DNA from 2 places in the Achromobacter aegrifaciens genome. Region 2 is predicted to be linked to the other one. Evidence: predicted binding sites of a transcription regulator. Region 2 holds the regulator's gene; the other holds the start of a gene.
The links. The regulator NrdR, encoded in region 2, represses ribonucleotide reductase genes. The targets are predictions, from matches to a motif close to CACNANATNTNGTG.

Region 1 (9,346 bases), on a different contig from region 2:
GTTCACGGCCACCAGGCCGCGGCCTTGCGCGGTGTCCAGCGCGGCGCGTACCTCGCGGTCCAGCGCGACCTGGTTGGCGCTGTCGATGACGTCGCGATCATGGCAGCGTTCGGTTTTTTCCAGCAGGTCGGGATGGTGGTGGCGCAAATCGACACTGGCGATGGTGCCCATGGCGTTCTGGCTGGCGACCGCGCCGGCCAGGCGATGGGCGGATACGCCGACGCCCATGCCGCCCTGGACAATGGGCAGCAATTCGCGTCCGGCGAGGGTGAGTGATTTGAACCACGTCATGATGAGTCTTTCCTCTTTTCAAGTGGAAAGAGGCTAGAGCAAGGGAGTTCGCGTCGCCTTGCGCAGGATCAAGCGGCGAACAATGGAGGGCCCGGCTTAGGCGCAGGCCCACCGCTGGGCCGCCCCAAGGTGGGCCAGCCCCCTCGGGGGGCAGCTAGCCCCGCAGGGGCGCGGCGTGGGGGTCCTCCCAGGCGCAGGCCCACCGCCGGGCCGCCCCAAGGTGGGCCAGCCCCCTCGGGGGGCAGCTAGCCCCGCAGGGGCGCGGCGTGGGGGCCATTAGCCTAGCAGCTTGACGATTGCCGGCACCGACAGCACGGCGGTGTAATAGCCCATGAACTGCACGCCCGTATTGAAGCCGAACAGGCGCGACAGCAGGCCGCCGATCAAGCCCATGGTCAGGATCACCAGCAGGCCGAGGAACTGCCCTTCCCAGATGCTGATGACGATGATCAGGCCGACGAAGGTGGCGATGATGGCTTCATGGCTGACCTTGCGCGACACGAAGAGCGCGGCGCGGCGTGCGAAATTCATCGCGAACGGATAGGAGACGACCGCGGCCAGCAGCACCGCCAGCATGCCGTAACCCAGGAATTCCCAGTGGTTGAGCAGATTGTGCAGGTTGTGGGTCTGGCCCGATGCGGCATCCACCGTGAAGCGCGGCGGCGCGTTGAAGAGCGGCGCGGCCGGGCCGGCGGCAACCGGGCTTAGCGGCAGGCCGAAGGCGATCAGCGGGATCAGCGCCTCGGCGATGTAGGTGGCCTCGGTCACGCCGTTGCGCGCGCTCAGCACCGTCGTCAGGCGGTGGTAGGCATGCTTGATGCGCGAGCCGACCAGTTCCCCCAGCACCACGGTCATGGCCACGGGACTGAACACGAAAGTGGCGCTGGAGATCGCGGCCGTGGCCAGGGTCCAGCGCGTCTGCGTGCGGTCCATGACCTTCAGCGGGTTGGGAAAATAGCCCGACCAGCCCTTGACGTCGGGCGCCAGCGAGAACGTGCGCACCTTGTCGCGCATCATGCGCGAGCGGCCCTGGGGCGAGATCACCGTGAACAGATCCGCGATCAACGGGCCGATGGCGATGCCCAGGAAGTAACTGATGCTCAGCTTGACGCCGTACTTGGCCGTGAGGCTTTGCAGCGCGATGATGACCACCACGAAGGGCACCAGCAGCGCCACGGCGGCCCAGCGTCCGGCCGAGAAATAGGCGATCAGCACCGCGGCGGCCAGGAAGATCCAGGGCGCGGACTTGGTGATGGCGGCGCCGAACGGAGCCAGCAGCACCGCGAACAGCACGGCCAGGGGCACGGCCACGAAGGCCGCGACGATGGCGCCGGACACCATCTTGCGCAGAGCGATGTGCGGCACGCCCAGCTTGCGCAGCATGTTCGCGTCCTGCAGCAGCGGCGTGGCCAGCGTGTCGCCCGGGATGCCGAGCAGGGCCGTGGGCACTGCGTGCGTCATGTGTTTGGCGACCGCGCCGGCCAGGAAGAAAGTGAATACGCCAGCGGGCGGCACGCCCAGCAGCACCACCAGCAGGGTCAGCGGCGCCAGCGTGGTGGTTTCGTCGGTGCCGGACACCAGGCCGATGGCCGCGAACACCACCGCGCCCAAAAGCCCCATCGCGGCGGCCACCATGATTTGTTCAAGCAGGATGGGGTCGCTCATGCCAGCGCCTCCTTGCTTGGTCCGGCCTGCGCTGCCGCGGCGGGTTGCGGTTGCGCGGGTTGGGCGGCGGCTTCGGCGAACAGTTCGTACAGACCCAGTTCCTTCAGTTCGCGCTTGGTGGGTTCAGGCAGGTCCGCCAGGGAGCCCAGGCCGCCCGGTTGCTCGGCCAGTTCAGCCAGGACTTCGGCGCGCCAGGCAGGATCATGGGCGGCGCTGTGTTCGATGACTTCGCGCTTGGGCGGAAACAGCCGGGCGCAGATCACGCCCGCCAGCACGCAGCCGGCCAGGCCGGCCAGCATGGCGTAGGCGTGCGCAAGTTCGGGTGATGCCACGATGCCGCGCAGCCAGCGGCTGGCGGCGTAGAAGCCCGCCACGCTGATGACGATGCCGAGGCCGATGGCCCAGGCCAACTGGCGCAGATCCACCGTGTCGCTCCAGACTTCCGCCAGGCGCCAGGAGGGCGCCGGGGTGCTTGGTTTCATGTCTCTCTCCTCTGTGGTCGGGCGGCATCCGGGGAGTCCGTGCGCCGCCTCTGTCGTTGTCCAGGGCCCGCGAGGGGCGCCTGTCGCTGCATGCAAAGCCGCCTGACCTTGCGGGACAAACTCATCGCGGGTTGCGCAGTTCCTCCAGCAAGGCCAGCGCGCGGTCGGTGCGGACGTCTTTTTCCGCAGCCATGCGCTTGGCGACCGCGTCGATCTCCGCGCCCGTCGCGCCGGCCACCAGCGCGATGTTGCGGGCGTGCAAGGCCATATGGCCGCGCTGTATGCCTTCGGTGGCCAGTGCGCGCAGCGCGCCCAGGTTCTGCGCCAGGCCCACAGCCACGGCGATTTCGCCCAATTCCTGGGCGGAGCGCAGGTCCATGATCTTCAGCGCCACCTGCGCCAGCGGATGCGTCTTGGTCGCGCCGCCCACCAGGCCCACCGGCATCGGCATTTCTATCGTGCCGACCAGCGCGCCCGAATTGTCTTTCTCCCATTGCGTCAGCGAGGTGTAGCGTCCCGAGCGGCTGGCATAGGCGTGGGCGCCGGCTTCGACCGCGCGCCAATCGTTGCCGGTGGCAACGATGACGGGGTCGATGCCGTTCATGATGCCCTTGTTGTGCGTGGCGGCGCGGTAGGGATCGACGGCGGCGAAGGTGTAGGCGTCCAGCACGCCCTCGATGATCTCGGCGCCGCTGCGCTCTTTGGTGTCCAGGACTTGCGGCGTGAGACGCACGCGGGCGCGGGCCAGGCGCAGGTCCGCCAGGTTGGACAGGATGCGCAGCCGCACCGAGCCGCCGGTGATTTGTTCGACCAGCGGCGCCACGGCCTCGGCCATGGTATTGACCGTATTGGCGCCCATGGCGTCGCGCACATCCACGATCAGATGCATCACGATCATGGGACCGCGCGGCGTGTCGGGGAATACATGGACCTCGATGTCCTGGCAGCCGCCGCCCAGCTCGATCAGCACCTTGTCGCGGCTGTTGGCCAGCGTGACGATGCGTTCGCGCTCGCGCAGCAACGCCAGGCGCGCCCCTTGCGGGTCGCCCAGTCCCAGCAACTGCACCTGCGCGCGCATCAGCGGGCGGGTACTGGAGGTTTCGAAGCCGCCGCATTCGCGCGCCAGCTTGGCCATGTAGGATGCGGCCGCCACCACCGAGGGCTCTTCGACCGCCATGGGCACCAGCACGTCGCGGCCATTGACCTGGAAATTGCCGGCTACGCCCAGCGGCAGCTCGAACGAACCGATGACGTTCTCGATCATGCCGTCGGCGCGGTCCAGACCAAGCGCGCCCGGTTGGGCAAGCAGCGCGCGCTCCGCGGGCGTGAGCGCGGCGGCGTCGGCGATGGCTGTCAGGCGTTGCGCGGGGGTCAGGGCGCGGAAGTTGGGCAGGCGTGAATCGGCCACGATGAGGTGTCTCCGTATAAGAATCAAGTGGCCTGATTCTAGGTAAACTGTACCGCTATTGAGAGGTACAGTTTTGGCAAACAGTACCATTGCACTGCACCAATTCTGATAGTCCAGCCAACAGGAAGACGCGCGTGGAAGCAGCACACACCGGCGGCAGGCCCCAGCGCGCCGCGCCCATCGCCGAAAGCCTGGCCAAGTTGATCGGCCAGCAGATTGCCGATGGCCTCTACCGGCCGGGCGACAAGCTGCCGTCCCTGCGCGAACTGGCGCAGTTGCATCGCTATGCGAAGAACACGGTGGTGGTGGCGTTTGAAATGCTGGTGGCGCAAGGCTTGGTGGAACCGCGGCGGGGCTCGGGCTTTTTCGTGCTGGAGACGAAGTTCGCGCGCCAGGCTGCGGAAGAAGAGCCAGGGCAGTTGAGCCGCGCCATGGACATCGTGTGGCTGATGCGCGAACAGCTCAAGACCCAGCCCGACGCCGTGGCCGTGGGGGACGGCTTTCCGCCCGTGGAATGGCTGGCGGACATGCGCATGGACCGCTATCACCAGAAGGTGGTGCGCACCGGGTTGGGCGCCTTGTTCCGATACGGCAGCCGCTTCGGCTATGCGCCGCTACGCGAGAGCCTGGTGCGCAAACTGGGCGACGTGGGCATCAACGCGGCGCCGCCGCAATTGGTGCTGACACAAGGGGCGAACGAAGCCATGGATCTGGTGATCCGCTATTTCGTGCCGCCGGGCGCCGCCGTGCTGGTGGACAACCCCGGCTACTACCCTCTGTTCGGCAAACTGAAGCTGGCCGGCGCGCGCATGCTGGGCGTGCCGCGCCTGGCGGACGGCCCCGACGTGGCTGCACTGGAAGCGCTGCTGCAACGCGAAAAGCCGCGCCTGTTCTTCACCCAGTCGCTGGCGCACAACCCCACTGGCTCGGACATCTCGCTCGCCAAGGCCTACAAGGTCCTGCAACTATCCGAACGCTACAACCTGACGGTGGTAGAGAACGATCCGCTGGCTGATTTCAAGCCCACCTCGGCCGTGCGCCTGTCGGCGCTGGATCAGCTGGAACGCACGATCTACATAGGCAGTTTTTCAAAGTCCTTTTCGGCTGCGCTGCGGGTGGGCTTTATCGCATGCAACGCGGCCCTGGCCAGCGATCTGGCCGACCTGAAGGCGCTGGTGCATGTCAGCAGCTCAGAGTATTGCGAACGCATGGTGGACGTGATGCTGCGCGAAGGGCACTACGAACGGCATCTGGTCAGGCTGCGCCAGCGGCTGGAGGCGGCGACCGGCCATGCCTTGCAGGTGCTGGACGCGCTCGGCGCCGGGGTATACACCCGGCCGACCAGTTCGCTGTACCTGTGGTCGACCTTTCCGGGTGTAGAGGACTCCCTCAAGCTGGCGGCCGATTTGATACCCGAGAAGGTCACCATGGCGCCGGGACGCGTGTTCAGCGTGGATCCCACGGCGGTGTCGCCGTGGTCCCGCTGCAACGTGGGCGCGGTGGGATCGCCTCGTTTTCTGGCCACCATGCGGCAGCACCTGGCTCAGCGATAGGAGAACTCCTCGAACCATTGCATCAGCAGCGCCAGGGCCGGCGAGCTTAGCGCGCGTACCGGCGGCGCATCGGGCGAGCGGCGCGCGCCTTGCACGGCAAAGCGGCGCACGCCGCGACGCGCCAGCTCGCGGGCCAGGGTCAGCAGCCGGGTCTCGTCCAGCCAGTCCGGGTGCCAGGTGATGCGGCACTCGAAGTCGATGTCGGCCGCCAGCAGTTGCGTCAGGCAGGCCAGCGCGGGGCGCTGTGAATCGCGGCGGCCGGTGATGTCGTCATAGCCCTGGGCATCGGCCTTGATGTCCAGGCCGATCCAGTCCAGATGGCGCAGCACGTCGGCCAGGCGTAGCGGATAGATGCCGGCGGTATGCATGCCGACGCGGTAGCCCATGCGCCTGACGTCGCGGATCATCTGCGGCAGGCGCGGTTCGCTCAAGGGCTCGCCGCCGGAGAAAACAATGGCGTCGAGCAGGCCCTTGCGCGTCTCCAGGAAGGCGCGGACCTCGCGCCAGTCGTAGCGGGCGGCGCGGGTCTGGAGCTCGACGTTATGGCAATAGTGGCAGCGCCAGGGGCAGCCCGAAATGAATACGACCGCCGCCAGTTGCCCGGGCCAGTCCACGGTGGAAAACGGCACCAGCCCGCCGACGGCATGCGAATGCCGGGGCAAGGGCTGGGCCACCGGTTGCGGCGCGGCCGGGTAGGCCGGGCGCGCCGTCAGCCGCCGCGTGCCCGGGCCGCAGCCCGTGGCTGACGCGGCGGCTCGCGTGGCGCCCTCAGGCGCGGCGTTCGACGAAGAAGCGGCGTTCATTGAATTCGCCCTGTTTGCCGGTGTTGAAGGAAGTGACGGGGCGGTGGTAGCCCATGACGCGGGTCCAGATCTCGCAGCGCACGCGCTGGCTGTCGTCCAATTGCGCGGCGGGAGCGGTGGTGACTTCGGGAGCGATCAAGGTTTGCATGGCGGTTCCTTATGGAGTGGATGCCGGGCGGTTGCCCGGCGGTCCGGTCCGGGGCCTGTCGTTTACAGGTCCTAGGCCGGGGTGCAGCATGCCGCTTGCTTGGCCAGCAGTTCGGCATCGCATTTCGGGCAGAACTCATGGTGCCCCGCCAGATAGCCATGGTTGGGGCAGATGGAGAAGGTCGGCGTGACCGTGATGTAGGGCAGCCGGAAGTTCGACAGTGCGCGGCGCACCAGCTGCTTGCACGCGGCGGAAGAAGAAACCGCTTCGTTCATGTACAGATGCAGCACGGTGCCGCCGGTGTACTTGCCCTGCAGCGTTTCCTGCAGTTCCAGCGCATGGAAAGGATCGTCGGTGTGGCCGACCGGCAGCTGGCTGGAATTGGTGTAGTAGGGCTGCGTCTCGCTGCCCGCCTGCAGGATGGCGGGATAGCGCTTCCTGTCTTCGCGGGCGAAGCGGTAGGTGGTGCCTTCGGCGGGCGTGGCTTCCAGGTTGTACAGGTGGCCGGTCTCTTCCTGGAACTCGGTCATGCGGTCGCGCACGCGGTCCAGCAAGCGCACGGCCAGGGCATGGCCCGCGGCGGTGGTGATGTCCTCGGCGTCGGCCGTGAAGTTGCGGACCATCTCGTTGATGCCGTTCACGCCCAGCGTGCTGAAGTGATTGCGCAAGGTGCCCAGGTAGCGGCGGGTATAGGGGTAGAGGCCTTGATCGATATAGCGCTGCACCACCTTGCGCTTGGTTTCCAACACGTCGCGGCCCAGTTCCAGCAGGTGGTCCAGCCGCTGCATCAGCCGTGCTTCGTCGCCGCGGCAGGTGTAGCCCAGGCGCGCGCAATTGACCGTCACCACGCCGACCGACCCCGTCTGCTCGGCCGATCCGAACAGGCCGTTGCCGCGCTTGAGCAGTTCGCGCAGGTCCAGCTGGAGGCGGCAGCACATCGAGCGCACCATGTGCGGCTCCAGGTCCGAGTTCAGGAAGTTCTGGAAATAGGGCAGGCCGTAGCGCGCTGTCATCTCGAACAGGCGCTCGGTGTTGGGGTGGTCCCAGTCGAAGTCGGGCGTGATGTTGTAGGTCGGGATGGGGAAAGTGAACACGCGGCCCTTGGCGTCGCCAGCCATCATGACTTCGATGTAGGCGCGGTTGATCATGTCCATCTCGGTCTGCAGGTCGCCGTAGGAGAAGGGCATTTCCTCGCCGCCGATATACGGGATCTGGTCCTTCAGGTCCGGCGGGCAGGTCCAGTCGAACGTGAGGTTGGTGAAGGGCGTCTGCGTGCCCCAGCGGCTGGGCACGTTCAGGTTGTAGATGAGTTCCTGCATGGACTGCTTCACGTCCGCGTACGTCATGGCGTCGCGGCGGATGAAGGGCGCCATGTAGGTGTCGAAGGAGCTGAAGGCCTGCGCGCCGGCCCATTCGTTTTGCAACGTACCCAGGAAGTTGACGATCTGGCCGATGGCCGCGGACATGTGGCGTGGCGGCGTGGCTTCGACCTTGCCGGGGATGCCGTTGAAGCCTTCGGTCAACAGCTGGCGCAGCGACCAGCCGGCGCAATAGCCGCTCAGCATGTCCAGGTCATGGATGTGGATGTCGCCTTCGCGATGGGCGCGGCCCGCCTCGGGCGCGAATACGTTGGACAGCCAGTAGTTGGCGGTGACCTTGCCGGCCACGTTCAGGATCAGGCCGCCCAGGCTGTAGCCCTGGTTGGCGTTGGCGTTGACGCGCCAGTCGCGCTGGTCCAGGTATTCCTCCATCGCGCTTTCCACGTCCACCAGCGTGTGGCGCAGCGCGCGCAGCCGGGCGTGCTGTTCGCGGTGCACGATGTAGGCGCGCGCTGTGCGCCAATGGCCGGCCTGCACCAGGGCTTCTTCCACGCGGTTCTGGATGGTCTCGACGCCCGGGCAGGGGTTGCCTTCCAGTGCGGCGATGACGGTGTCGGTCAAGGCCTGCGCGCCTGCCAGGTCCAGTTCTCCCGTGCTGTTGCCGGCCGCCGCCATGGCTTGGGCGATCTTGTCGCGGTCGAACTCCGCGACCCGGCCGTCGCGCTTGAGGATGTGCTGGATATGCATGACTGACACCATATGTAGTAGGGTGTGAAAACTCTACCACCACATATGGTGCGGGCGCCGCCCGGCACCGCCTGGATATCAGGCTTGCTTGATGCGCGTCAAACCTGCGCTTCAGAAGCCGATGCCGACCCCGGCCAGGGATATCGCCACGGCCAGCGCCGCGGTGCGGGCTGCCGGACGCGGCGCCCACGACAGCATGCCGACCCAGAGCAGCGCGCCGGCCGACAGCCAGCCCAGCCAGGCCACCACGCCTACGGTGTTGCCCCAGAGTCCCACGCAGGGCAGTAGCGCCAGCGCCAGCAGCAGCACGCCGGCGCCGCGCAGCACGCGGGTATGGCCGGCGGAGGGATCGCGTCCCCAGACCTGGTCGTAATGGCGCGGCATGGCCAGGCTCAGGCAGGCCATGCCTGAATAGGTCAGCAGCAGCGCCATGGAAATCGCGTACAGGTCGTTGGTGTTCATGCGGCCGCCTCTGCGTCACTGCGGGGATTGCGCCGGATGGGCGCGGATGCGGGCCGTCGCCACAACAGCAGGGCCGCCCAGCCCGATAGTACGCCGAATGCGGCGGACGTCAGTTCGACGCCCGCGCTCTCCCAATCGCCGCGTGCGATCTGCGCTGCCGGATGGTCGCCCAATGTGACGAACGATAGCGCCGGCAGCAGCAGGCACAGCGCGGACAGCAGGACCAGTTGCGAGATCCAGGCGCGGCGCGGGCTGCACAGCCAGGCATGCGCCAGGGTCAGCGCCCACACCAGGAAGAAGCAGCGCAACTCCCATAGCGCGCGGTTTTCCAGCGCCACGGGCAGCAGGCGGTTGGCCCAGAGGTAGCTGATGCAGGCGATCGCCAGCCCGGCCAGCGCGGCCACGTTCAGGCCTTCTATCAGCCGGTACATGCGCGCCGTCGCGCTGCCGAATTCTCCGCCATGCTTG
Region 2 (9,346 bases):
CCCGTCCAGGTCTTGTGGATGGGGTGCATGCGCATGCCAAAGGTGGAGCTGATGCGGCTGAATTTCAGGGCGGTACGCAGGAACGCGCCGCGCAGGCTTGTGCCGTCGAAGTCGTAGTACGAACCGCTCTTTTCGTCGGGGCTGAACCAGACGGCGTTGTAGGTCTTGTCGCCGTTGATGAATTCCAGCGCCAGCACTCGGCCGGCGCCGGCGTAGCGGCCGTCGTGCGAACGCACTTCGTAGACCACGCGGAATTTGTCGCCCTGGCGCAGGTCGCGCAGGAAGTCGATCTTGGCGCTGAGGATGTCGGCCATCTGCATGGTGACCGAGTCCGGGATGCCGGCGGCGTCGGTGGCGCCGAACAGCGACGAACGGATCGTGCCCACGGCGACGCGGGTCTGGCGTTCGGTGCTTTCGGTGATTTCCTCGGCCTTGTAGCTGTCGCCTGCCGGCGCGACGTGCAGCATGCGCGTCACGACCTGGCCGTCCGTCTCGTTGCCGGGGGTGTGGATGTAACGCAGCCAGATCAGGTTGCCGGCTTCGTCCGTCGCGGCCTGCACCGAGCGGCCCGGGTACAGCTTGTAGATGCTGCGGGCGCTGGCTTCGTGCGTCAGGAAGGTCTGCAGGCTGGGCGCGTCGAGTTCCAGGCGTTGCAGCACCGCGGCCAGCGTGTCGCCGGCGCGGATCCGGGTTTCGCTGATATAGGGAGCGGCACTGGGAGTGCTGACTTCGACTTGCTCGGCGCTTAGCGGCAGGACGCTGCTGATGATGCGCGAAGGGGGGAGTTCAGTGCGGTCGGGTTGCTGCACCATGCCGAGGGCGGCGGCGCCAGCGAACAGACCAATTGCGGTGACGAGGAGAGTGCGGCGGAAAAGTCCCGAGCGCTGGGGCTTGGGCTCGCCGGGCGCAAACACGGCAGCAACTTTGCGTTTGATGCTACTCGCCATTTCGTGGAGGCCACGATTCATCGTGAAGATACCCTCTCAGGTGGCTAGAGCTCGCAGGGTGCGTGACACGAACGGCCCTCGCGCGCACATTTCGGGGCAAGGGCTGGCGCGGGGCGCATCTTGTGAACAACGGGGTGTAAACCGGACCACAACTGCGTATAGATGGCAATTGCGTATGATTAGGGCGGTATCCTAGCTGATTCGGCTAGAATTTTCGATAGTTTTCGTCACTTTTTACACCTTTTTATCGGCTGAAGCCGAGTTGGTCCCCCTGCCATGTCACCCTCAGAAGCCCCGATTACCCCCGAAGTCGAAGCAGACCTGCGTATAGCGAAGCGCGGTTGCGATGAGTTGCTGGTCGAGTCCGAATTCGCCCGCAAGCTGGCCAGGAGCCGCGCCACGGGCGTGCCTCTGCGCATCAAATTGGGGTTGGATCCGACCGCGCCGGACATCCACCTGGGTCACACGGTGGTGCTGAACAAGATGCGCCAGCTGCAGGACATGGGCCACAACGTCATCTTCCTGATCGGCGATTTCACGTCCACCATCGGCGATCCCAGCGGCCGCAACAACACGCGCCCGCCGCTCACGCGTGAACAGATCGAGGCCAACGCCAAGACCTATTACGCCCAGGCCAGCCTGGTGCTGGATCCGGCGCGCACCGAGATCCGCTACAACTCCGAGTGGTGCGATCCGCTGGGCGCGCGCGGCATGATCCAGCTCGCGTCGCGCTACACGGTCGCGCGCATGATGGAGCGCGAGGACTTCACCAAGCGCTTCAAGGGCGGCATCCCGATCTCGGTCCATGAATTCCTGTATCCGCTGATGCAGGGCTATGACTCGGTGGCGCTGAAGTCCGATCTGGAGCTGGGGGGCACCGATCAGAAGTTCAACCTGCTGGTCGGGCGCGAGCTGCAAAAAGAGTATGGACAGGAGCCGCAGTGCATCTTGACGATGCCGCTGCTGGTCGGGACGGATGGCGTAGAGAAGATGTCCAAGTCCAAGGGCAACTACATCGGCATTTCGGAGTCGCCCGATTCGATGTTCGGCAAGCTCATGTCGATTTCCGACACGCTGATGTGGCGCTACTTCGAGCTGCTGTCGTTCCGCTCTCTGGAAGAGATCGCGGCGCTCAAGCAGGAGATCGATGGCGGCCGCAACCCGCGCGACGCCAAGGTCATGCTGGCCCAGGAAATCATTGCGCGCTTCCATTCCGCCAAGGCTGCCGATGACGCGCTGGCCTCGTTCGAAGCCCGTTTCCGCGACGGCGCGATCCCCGACGACATCCCCGAAGTGAACATCGGCGGCGCGCCGGTGGGCATACTCAAGCTGCTGCGCGAAGCCGGCCTGGTGGCCTCCGGTTCGGAAGCGCAGCGCAACGTGGAGCAAGGCGGCGTGCGCGTCAATGGCGACCGCGTGGAAGACAAATCGTTGCAATTGCCGGCGGGGACTTACGTCGTTCAGGTGGGCAAGCGCAAATTTGCGCGTGTTAACTTGAACCCATGATTGCGAAGTTTTGATACGCTGAGGGTACAGACAGGGGCAGTGGGGCCTTTGCGGCACATCAAGGAGCACGACATGAAACTTTCGAGTTTGTCCTTTTCCGATAACGAGTCGATTCCCGAACGCTACGCCTTCGGCAGGATCGATGCGCAATCGCACGTCGCGCTGGCAGACAACTTCAACCCGCAGTTTTCCTGGGACGAAGTTCCGGCGGGCACGCAGTCGTTTGCCTTGATCTGCCATGATCCCGATGTGCCCTCCGAACCCGACGACGTCAACCAGGAAGGCCGCGAGGTGCCGGCCAGCCTGCCCCGCGTGGACTTCTTCCACTGGGTGCTGGTCGATCTGCCGGCCGACCTGCGCGACATCGAGGAAGGCGCCTTCTCCAGCGGCATCACGCCGCGCGGCAAGGGCGGCCCGCTGGCGCCGATGGATGCGCGCCAGGGCATCAACTCGTACTCGTCATGGTTCGCCAACGATCACGACATGAGCGGCGACTACTTCGGCTATGACGGCCCGTGCCCGCCCTGGAACGACGCCATCCCGCACCGCTACGTCTTCACCCTGTATGCGCTGGACGTGCCCACGCTGAACCTGCAGGGTTCGTTCACCGGCGAAGACGCGCTGCGCGCGATCCAGAAGCACGTGTTGGCGCAGGCGTCGTTGACCGGCACCTATACGCTCAATCCAAAACTGGCTCCCAAGCAGATCGGCGCCACCTCGGCCTGATTCGCCGCGCCACAGAAAGGCCGCAGTCTTGCGACTGCGGCCTTTTTTCATCGCCGAAAAGATTCAGCCCGTGGCGCGCTTGAGCCGCAGCAGCGCCAATCCAAAAGTGATGAAGATGGCGCCGACCAGGCGGTTGATCCAGGTCACGATGCGGGGTTGGCGCACCAGGCGCCGGGCGCGGTGGGCCAAGGCGCCATAGGCCAGCAGCGACACCAGCGACATGCCCGTGAAGATGCCCGTCAGGATGAAGAACTGCGGCAGCAAGGGCTCGGCCGCGTTCAGGAACTGAGGAAACAGCGCCGTGAAGAACAGGATGGGCTTGGGGTTCAGCGTTGCAACCAGCGCGGCTTCCGAATAGAGCCGCCCAGCGCTGCGCGGCGCCAGCGCGGCGGCGTCTGCGGGCGGCGCAATGTTCGAGCGGCCCAGCAGGTGCCGCAGGCCGATGTAGAGCAGGTACGCCGCGCCGGCCAGCTTGAGCAGCATGAACAGCATGGCGGACGATTGCAGCACCACGCCCAGTCCCAGCATGGCGGCGGCCGACAGCAGGAACAGCCCGGTGACATTACCCAGGGTGGAGGGCAGCACGGCCCGCCATCCACCCGCCGCGCCGTTACGGATGGCCAGCATGGTGGCCGGGCCGGGGCTGACGACGCTGACCGCAGCTACTAACGAGTAGGTTATGAGCATGGCGCTTTGCATGAAAGTTTCTCAAGTCGGATTGAGACGGCTTTTCCGGCCGCGGAGGATGGCGTGGTTTTCGCGCCCATGCCGGGAATTTTGCCCGGGTTCCCTGCATTTTGGGAGCATTTGATCCTGTCCGACGGGGTAAACTATCCGTCATTCTCCGGGTTTACCCACCCGGGCGCAGTTTTCTCCTCTCTTACCGCCTCAGGAACCCCCCGTCATGTTTGACCGCAACCTCACCTTGTCCAAGGCTGACCCGGACGTTTGGGCCGCCATCCAGAAGGAAGACGTCCGCCAGGAACAGCACATCGAGCTGATCGCCTCGGAGAACTACGCCAGCCCGGCCGTCATGGAAGCCCAGGGCACGCAGCTCACCAACAAGTACGCCGAAGGCTATCCGGGCAAGCGCTACTACGGCGGTTGCGAATACGTGGACGTGGTCGAGCAGCTGGCCATCGACCGCCTGAAGCAGATCTTCGGCGCCGAAGCCGCCAACGTGCAGCCCAACTCGGGTTCGCAGGCCAACCAGGGCGTGTACATGGCCGTCCTGAAGCCGGGCGACACCGTGCTGGGCATGAGCCTGGCCGAAGGCGGCCACCTGACGCACGGCGCGTCGGTCAACGCCTCGGGCAAGCTGTACAACTTCATCTCCTACGGCCTGGACGAAAACGAAGTCCTGAACTATGACCAGGTCGAGCAACTGGCCAAGGAGCACAAGCCCAAGCTGATCGTGGCTGGCGCCTCCGCCTACGCCTTGCACATCGACTTCGAGCGCATGGCCCGCATCGCCCGTGAAAACGGCGCGCTGTTCATGGTCGACATCGCCCACTACGCCGGCCTGGTCGCTGGCGGCGCCTATCCCAACCCGGTGCCGCACGCCGACTTCGTCACCTCGACCACGCACAAGTCGCTGCGCGGCCCGCGCGGCGGCGTCATCATGATGAAGGCCGAGCACGAGAAGATCATCAACTCGGCGATCTTCCCCGGCATCCAGGGCGGTCCGCTGATGCACGTCATCGCCGGCAAGGCCGTGGCCTTCAAGGAAGCGCTGGAACCCGCCTTCAAGGACTACGCGCAGCAAGTGGTCAAGAACGCCAAGGTGCTGGCCGACACGCTGGTCAAGCGCGGCCTGCGCATCGTCTCCGGCCGCACCGAAAGCCACGTCATGCTGGTGGACCTGCGTTCCAAGGGCATCACGGGCAAGGAAGCGGAAGCCGTGCTGGGCCAGGCCCACATCACGGTCAACAAGAACGCCATCCCGAACGACCCGGAAAAGCCCTTCGTGACCAGCGGCATCCGCCTGGGCACGCCGGCCATGACCACGCGCGGCTTCACCGAAGCCGAAGCCGAGCTGACCGCCAACCTGATCGCCGACGTGCTGGACAACCCGCGCGACGAAGCCAACATCGCCGCCGTGCGTGCAAAGGTCAACGAACTGACCTCGCGCCTGCCGGTCTACGGCAAGAAGTAAGCGAGCAATCCCTGCGGCGGGCTGTGGCCCGGCCGCAGCGGTCTACCAGGGACGGCCCCGCAAGGCGCCGTCCCTTTGTTTTCGGGCGGCTGGCGCCGCCTGGTAAAAAATACGGGGGCGGATTAGCCCGTATTGGCGCTGGCGGCCGGACGCCTCGTTACAATATGCTCAACTATTGCCCCCTCAGTGCCTTTAGGGATCACACATGCGGTGTCCATTTTGCGGCAATGCCGAAACGCAGGTCGTAGACAGCCGGGTCTCCGAAGAAGGCGACGCCATACGCCGTCGCCGTCGCTGCCTGTCCTGTGACAAACGTTTCACCACCTATGAACGGGTGGAGCTGGCCATGCCCTCCATCGTCAAGCGCAATGGCAGCCGCAGCGACTACGACCCCGGCAAGCTGCGCGCCAGCCTGAGCCTGGCGCTGCGCAAGCGTCCCGTCAGCACGGAAGACGTGGACGCCGCGGTCGCGCGCATCGAAGAGCAGCTGCTGGCCAGCGGGCTGCGTGAAGTGCCCAGCGAACATATAGGCGAGCTCGTGATGAACGAACTGCGCAAGCTCGACAAGGTGGCATACGTGCGCTTCGCTTCGGTCTACAAGAGCTTCGAGGACATCGGCGAATTCGTCGAAGCCATCCGCGAGATGCAAGGGCCGCTGTTGCCGGGCAAGCTGCGCAAGGACTAGCAGGGCTCAGGTTCAACCGATCCGCGGCCGGCTGGCCGCATCGAAGCTCGAAAATGACGGCGCTGCGGCGCCGTCATTGCATGGTGGGAGCCGTACGCGCCAGGCTGGGCGTCAGCGGCTGGAACTTGCGCCAGACGCGGCGCATGTGCTGCGCCGAGCCGAATCCCGACTTTTCGGCCACGCGCTCCAGGTCCAGCCGGGTATCGCGCAGCAGGTCGCGCGCCAGCGCCACGCGTATCTGATACAGGTAGTCCATTGGCGTGCAGCCCGCGTGTTCGCGGAACAGCCGCGTCAGATGGCGCGCGCTGGTGTGCGCCTGGTCCGCCAGCGATTGCGCCGACCAGGGCGCCGCCGGATCACGGATGACCGCGTCCTGCACCCGGTGCACGCCTGGATGCAGGTGGCTGCGATGGTCCAGCCAGGGCGACAGCGTGGAATCCGTGCCGGCGCGCCGTTGGTAGACCACCATGTCGCGCGCCGTTTCGCTGGCCACGCGCGGGCCGCAATGGCGCGACACCATGTGCAGAGCCAAATCGATGCCGGCCGTGATGCCGGCGCTGCTGACCAGTTTGCCGTCTTCGACGAAGATGCGGTTGTCATGCAGCCGCGCGCTCGGGTCAATGCTGGCCAGCTGTTCCAGGCAAGTGTGGTGTGTGGTGCAGTCGCGCTGCCGCGTCAGGCCGGCGGCGGCGGCGAACAGGGCGCCTGCGCACACCGTCATCAGCGTGAAGCCGTCCACCGGATGGCGGGCCGCCAGCCAGTCGATGATGGCGCGCGAGTCGGGGTCGTCCAGGCGCGTGGGCTTGCCCACCACGCCGGAAATGATGACCAGGGCTTCGGGCGGCAGGCTGGCCGGCAGGGCTTGGATATGAGTCAGGTGCAAGCCGGGCAGGCCGCTTTCGACTTCCCGGGACGGACCGCAGAAATGCTGTTCGAAGGCCCCGGGAACCAGCTTGTTGGCGACGCGGAAGGCCTCCGCGGGGCCTGCCACGTCCAGCAGCACGACGCCCCGCGTCAGCACGAAATACACCGGAACCATGCGGCCCTCCGCCAGTGTCAGGCCGCCAGCGCGTCGGCCGCGCGTGCGATGCGGGCAAAACGCCCTTGCAGCACCAGCTCGGTCCGGTCGCGGATCTCGGCCGGCGTGTAATGCTGGCCGGACGGGCTCTGCATGGCAAAGGTCAGGGTGGCGTCCGTGGGGAACACCACCTTGTAGCCGGCGTCGCTGGCGTGGCGCGAGGTGGTTTCGCAGCACTGTTCGGTGCGGATGCCGCTGACGATGATGCCTTCGATGCCGTGCTTCACCAGCCAGTCCTGCAGGCTGGCGCCGTCCGCGTCTTTGGCGTAGAGCGAGGAATGCACGGTCTTGTGGAACACGGCGGTGGGCTCGATGCGCAGTTCCTTGAGCGTCTTGACGTGGCCGGAGGCCACCGAGAAGGGGTTGGCGGGGTCGTTCGACACGCTGGTGTGGAACACCTGCAGCACCGGAATGTCGCGGGCCTGGGCGGCGTCGATCAAGGATTGGATCTGCTCCACGAACGCCGGATACTCGGTTTCATCCCAAAACGGACGTTGCCGGAAAGAGTCTTGTACGTCGATGACGATCAGTGCTTGTTTCATGGGCCGTGCTCCTGGATGGCGAATTGTAGGGGTGTGCAGCTATTTTTACTGCAATCCGGCGTGGCGGCGAGCGCGGCGAAAGACGGCCATCGGCCTAAAACGGACATTGGCCGCCGCTGCCCCGTGGACCCGCTGCCGGACCGCCTGCCCGCCCTGCGGCGGACATACAATCCTGGACATGATGATTCCCAGCGACAACGACGACATTTTCTGGATGCGCCGCGCCCTGGCGTTGGCGCAGACCGTCATGTACACCACCGCGCCCAACCCCCGGGTCGGCTGCGTGATCGTGCGCGACGGCCGGGTGCTGGGCGAAGGCGCCACGCAGCCGCCGGGCGGCCCGCACGCGGAAGTCTGCGCCTTGCGCGACGTCCAGGCGCGCGGCGAATCCGTGGAAGGCGCCACGCTTTACGTCACCCTGGAACCCTGCAGCCATTTTGGCCGCACGCCGCCCTGCGTGGACGCTGTGCTTGCGGCCCGGCCGGCGCGGGTCGTGGTGGCCATCGGCGACCCCAATCCGCTGGTCAATGGGCAAGGACTGGCGCGTCTGCGCGATGCCGGGATCGCGGTGACCACGGGCGTCTGCCGCGCGGAGGCGCTGGCCATCAACGCGGGTTTCATCTCGCGCATGAGCCGCGGCCTGCCGTGGGTGTGGATGAAGATGGCGGCCTCGCTGGACGGGCGCAGCGCGCTGCATAACGGCGTCTCGCAATGGATCACCGGACGCGAGGCTCGCGCCGACGGACACCGCTGGCGCGCCCGCGCCTGCGTGGTGCTGACCGGCATGGGCACCGTGCTGAAAGACGATCCGCAGCTCAATGTCAGAGGCGTGGACACGCCCCGCCAGCCGCGCAAGGCGGTAGTGGACGGCCGTTTTGAAATCCCCGAGGACGCGCGGTTGTTCGATGGCGCCGAGGTCATCATCTTCACGGCTCGCGAAGATGCCGCCAAGGCCGCGCGCCTGCAGGCCAGGAACGCCCGCGTGGTGCTGCTGCCGGGCGAGGCGCCGGGCCGGGTCGATCTGCCGGCGATGATGCGCTGGCTGGCGCAGGAACAATTCAACGAGGTCCACGTCGAAGCCGGCGCGGGCCTGAGCGGCGCGTTGGTCGCCGCGGGCTGCGTGGATGAACTGCTGCTGTACCTGGCGCCGGTGCTGCTGGGCGACGCCGCCGGCATGGTCCGCCTGCCCATGCTGGAGCACCTGGACGGCGCCCGCCGCTATGAATTCATCGAGACCGCGCCGGTGGGCGCAGATCTGCGCGTGCGCGCCCGGGTGGCCGACACCTGGAATCAGCTGACGCGGCGGGTGGAGCTGCCTGAGCTGTCTTAGGCGCGGCGCCGGCTCGTGCGCGCCGCGGTGTAGCGCCAGGCCAGGATCGTGGCAGCGCCGCCGGCCAGGGCCAACAACGCGGCCGCCAGCAGCAGGCCGGGATGGTCGCGGCGCAGACGTTCCCACGATTTTCCGGCCTGCGTGTAATGGAACCAGGCAGCCGCCTGGAAATCGGGCGCGGCGCATTCGCGGCCGAAAGAGCCGCTGAACGGCACCTGCGCGCCGTGTTCTATATAGCGGCGGTAGATCGTGGCGGCCAGTTCCGGGGAGTCGTCGATGATGTAGCGGGCGCCCTGGCACAGCACGGCGGCGTAGGCTTGCGAGCGGCGCGGCAGCTCGTCGGACGCGCGCAGCGCATGATTGGCCGCGATCTCGCG

Region 1: HV793_RS12870 (ribonucleoside triphosphate reductase) is a predicted target of NrdR. The motif match lies at 8,423-8,436, and genes of this name have one in related genera.

The regions. Positions count from the first base shown of each region.
Region 1 covers NZ_CADIKO010000002.1:343,552-352,897, forward strand. Annotated here, with positions in the region: gene HV793_RS12835 (NAD(P)H-dependent flavin oxidoreductase) at 1-291, opposite strand, end outside; gene HV793_RS12840 (tripartite tricarboxylate transporter permease) at 568-1,956, opposite strand; gene HV793_RS12845 (hypothetical protein) at 1,953-2,438, opposite strand; gene HV793_RS12850 (hydroxymethylglutaryl-CoA reductase, degradative) at 2,560-3,849, opposite strand; gene HV793_RS12855 (aminotransferase-like domain-containing protein) at 3,981-5,399, shown strand; gene HV793_RS12860 (anaerobic ribonucleoside-triphosphate reductase activating protein) at 5,390-6,202, opposite strand; gene nrdD (anaerobic ribonucleoside-triphosphate reductase) at 6,168-6,350, opposite strand; gene HV793_RS12870 (ribonucleoside triphosphate reductase) at 6,422-8,416, opposite strand; gene HV793_RS12875 (DUF3325 domain-containing protein) at 8,528-8,878, opposite strand; gene HV793_RS12880 (PepSY-associated TM helix domain-containing protein) at 8,875-9,346, opposite strand, start outside.
Region 2 covers NZ_CADIKO010000001.1:2,307,352-2,316,697, forward strand. Annotated here, with positions in the region: gene HV793_RS10745 (M23 family metallopeptidase) at 1-968, opposite strand, end outside; gene tyrS (tyrosine--tRNA ligase) at 1,224-2,453, shown strand; gene HV793_RS10755 (YbhB/YbcL family Raf kinase inhibitor-like protein) at 2,526-3,179, shown strand; gene HV793_RS10760 (LysE family translocator) at 3,243-3,866, opposite strand; gene glyA (serine hydroxymethyltransferase) at 4,084-5,334, shown strand; gene nrdR (transcriptional regulator NrdR) at 5,540-6,019, shown strand; gene HV793_RS10775 (GlxA family transcriptional regulator) at 6,093-7,058, opposite strand; gene HV793_RS10780 (cysteine hydrolase family protein) at 7,076-7,639, opposite strand; gene ribD (bifunctional diaminohydroxyphosphoribosylaminopyrimidine deaminase/5-amino-6-(5-phosphoribosylamino)uracil reductase RibD) at 7,818-8,969, shown strand; gene HV793_RS10790 (hypothetical protein) at 8,966-9,346, opposite strand, start outside.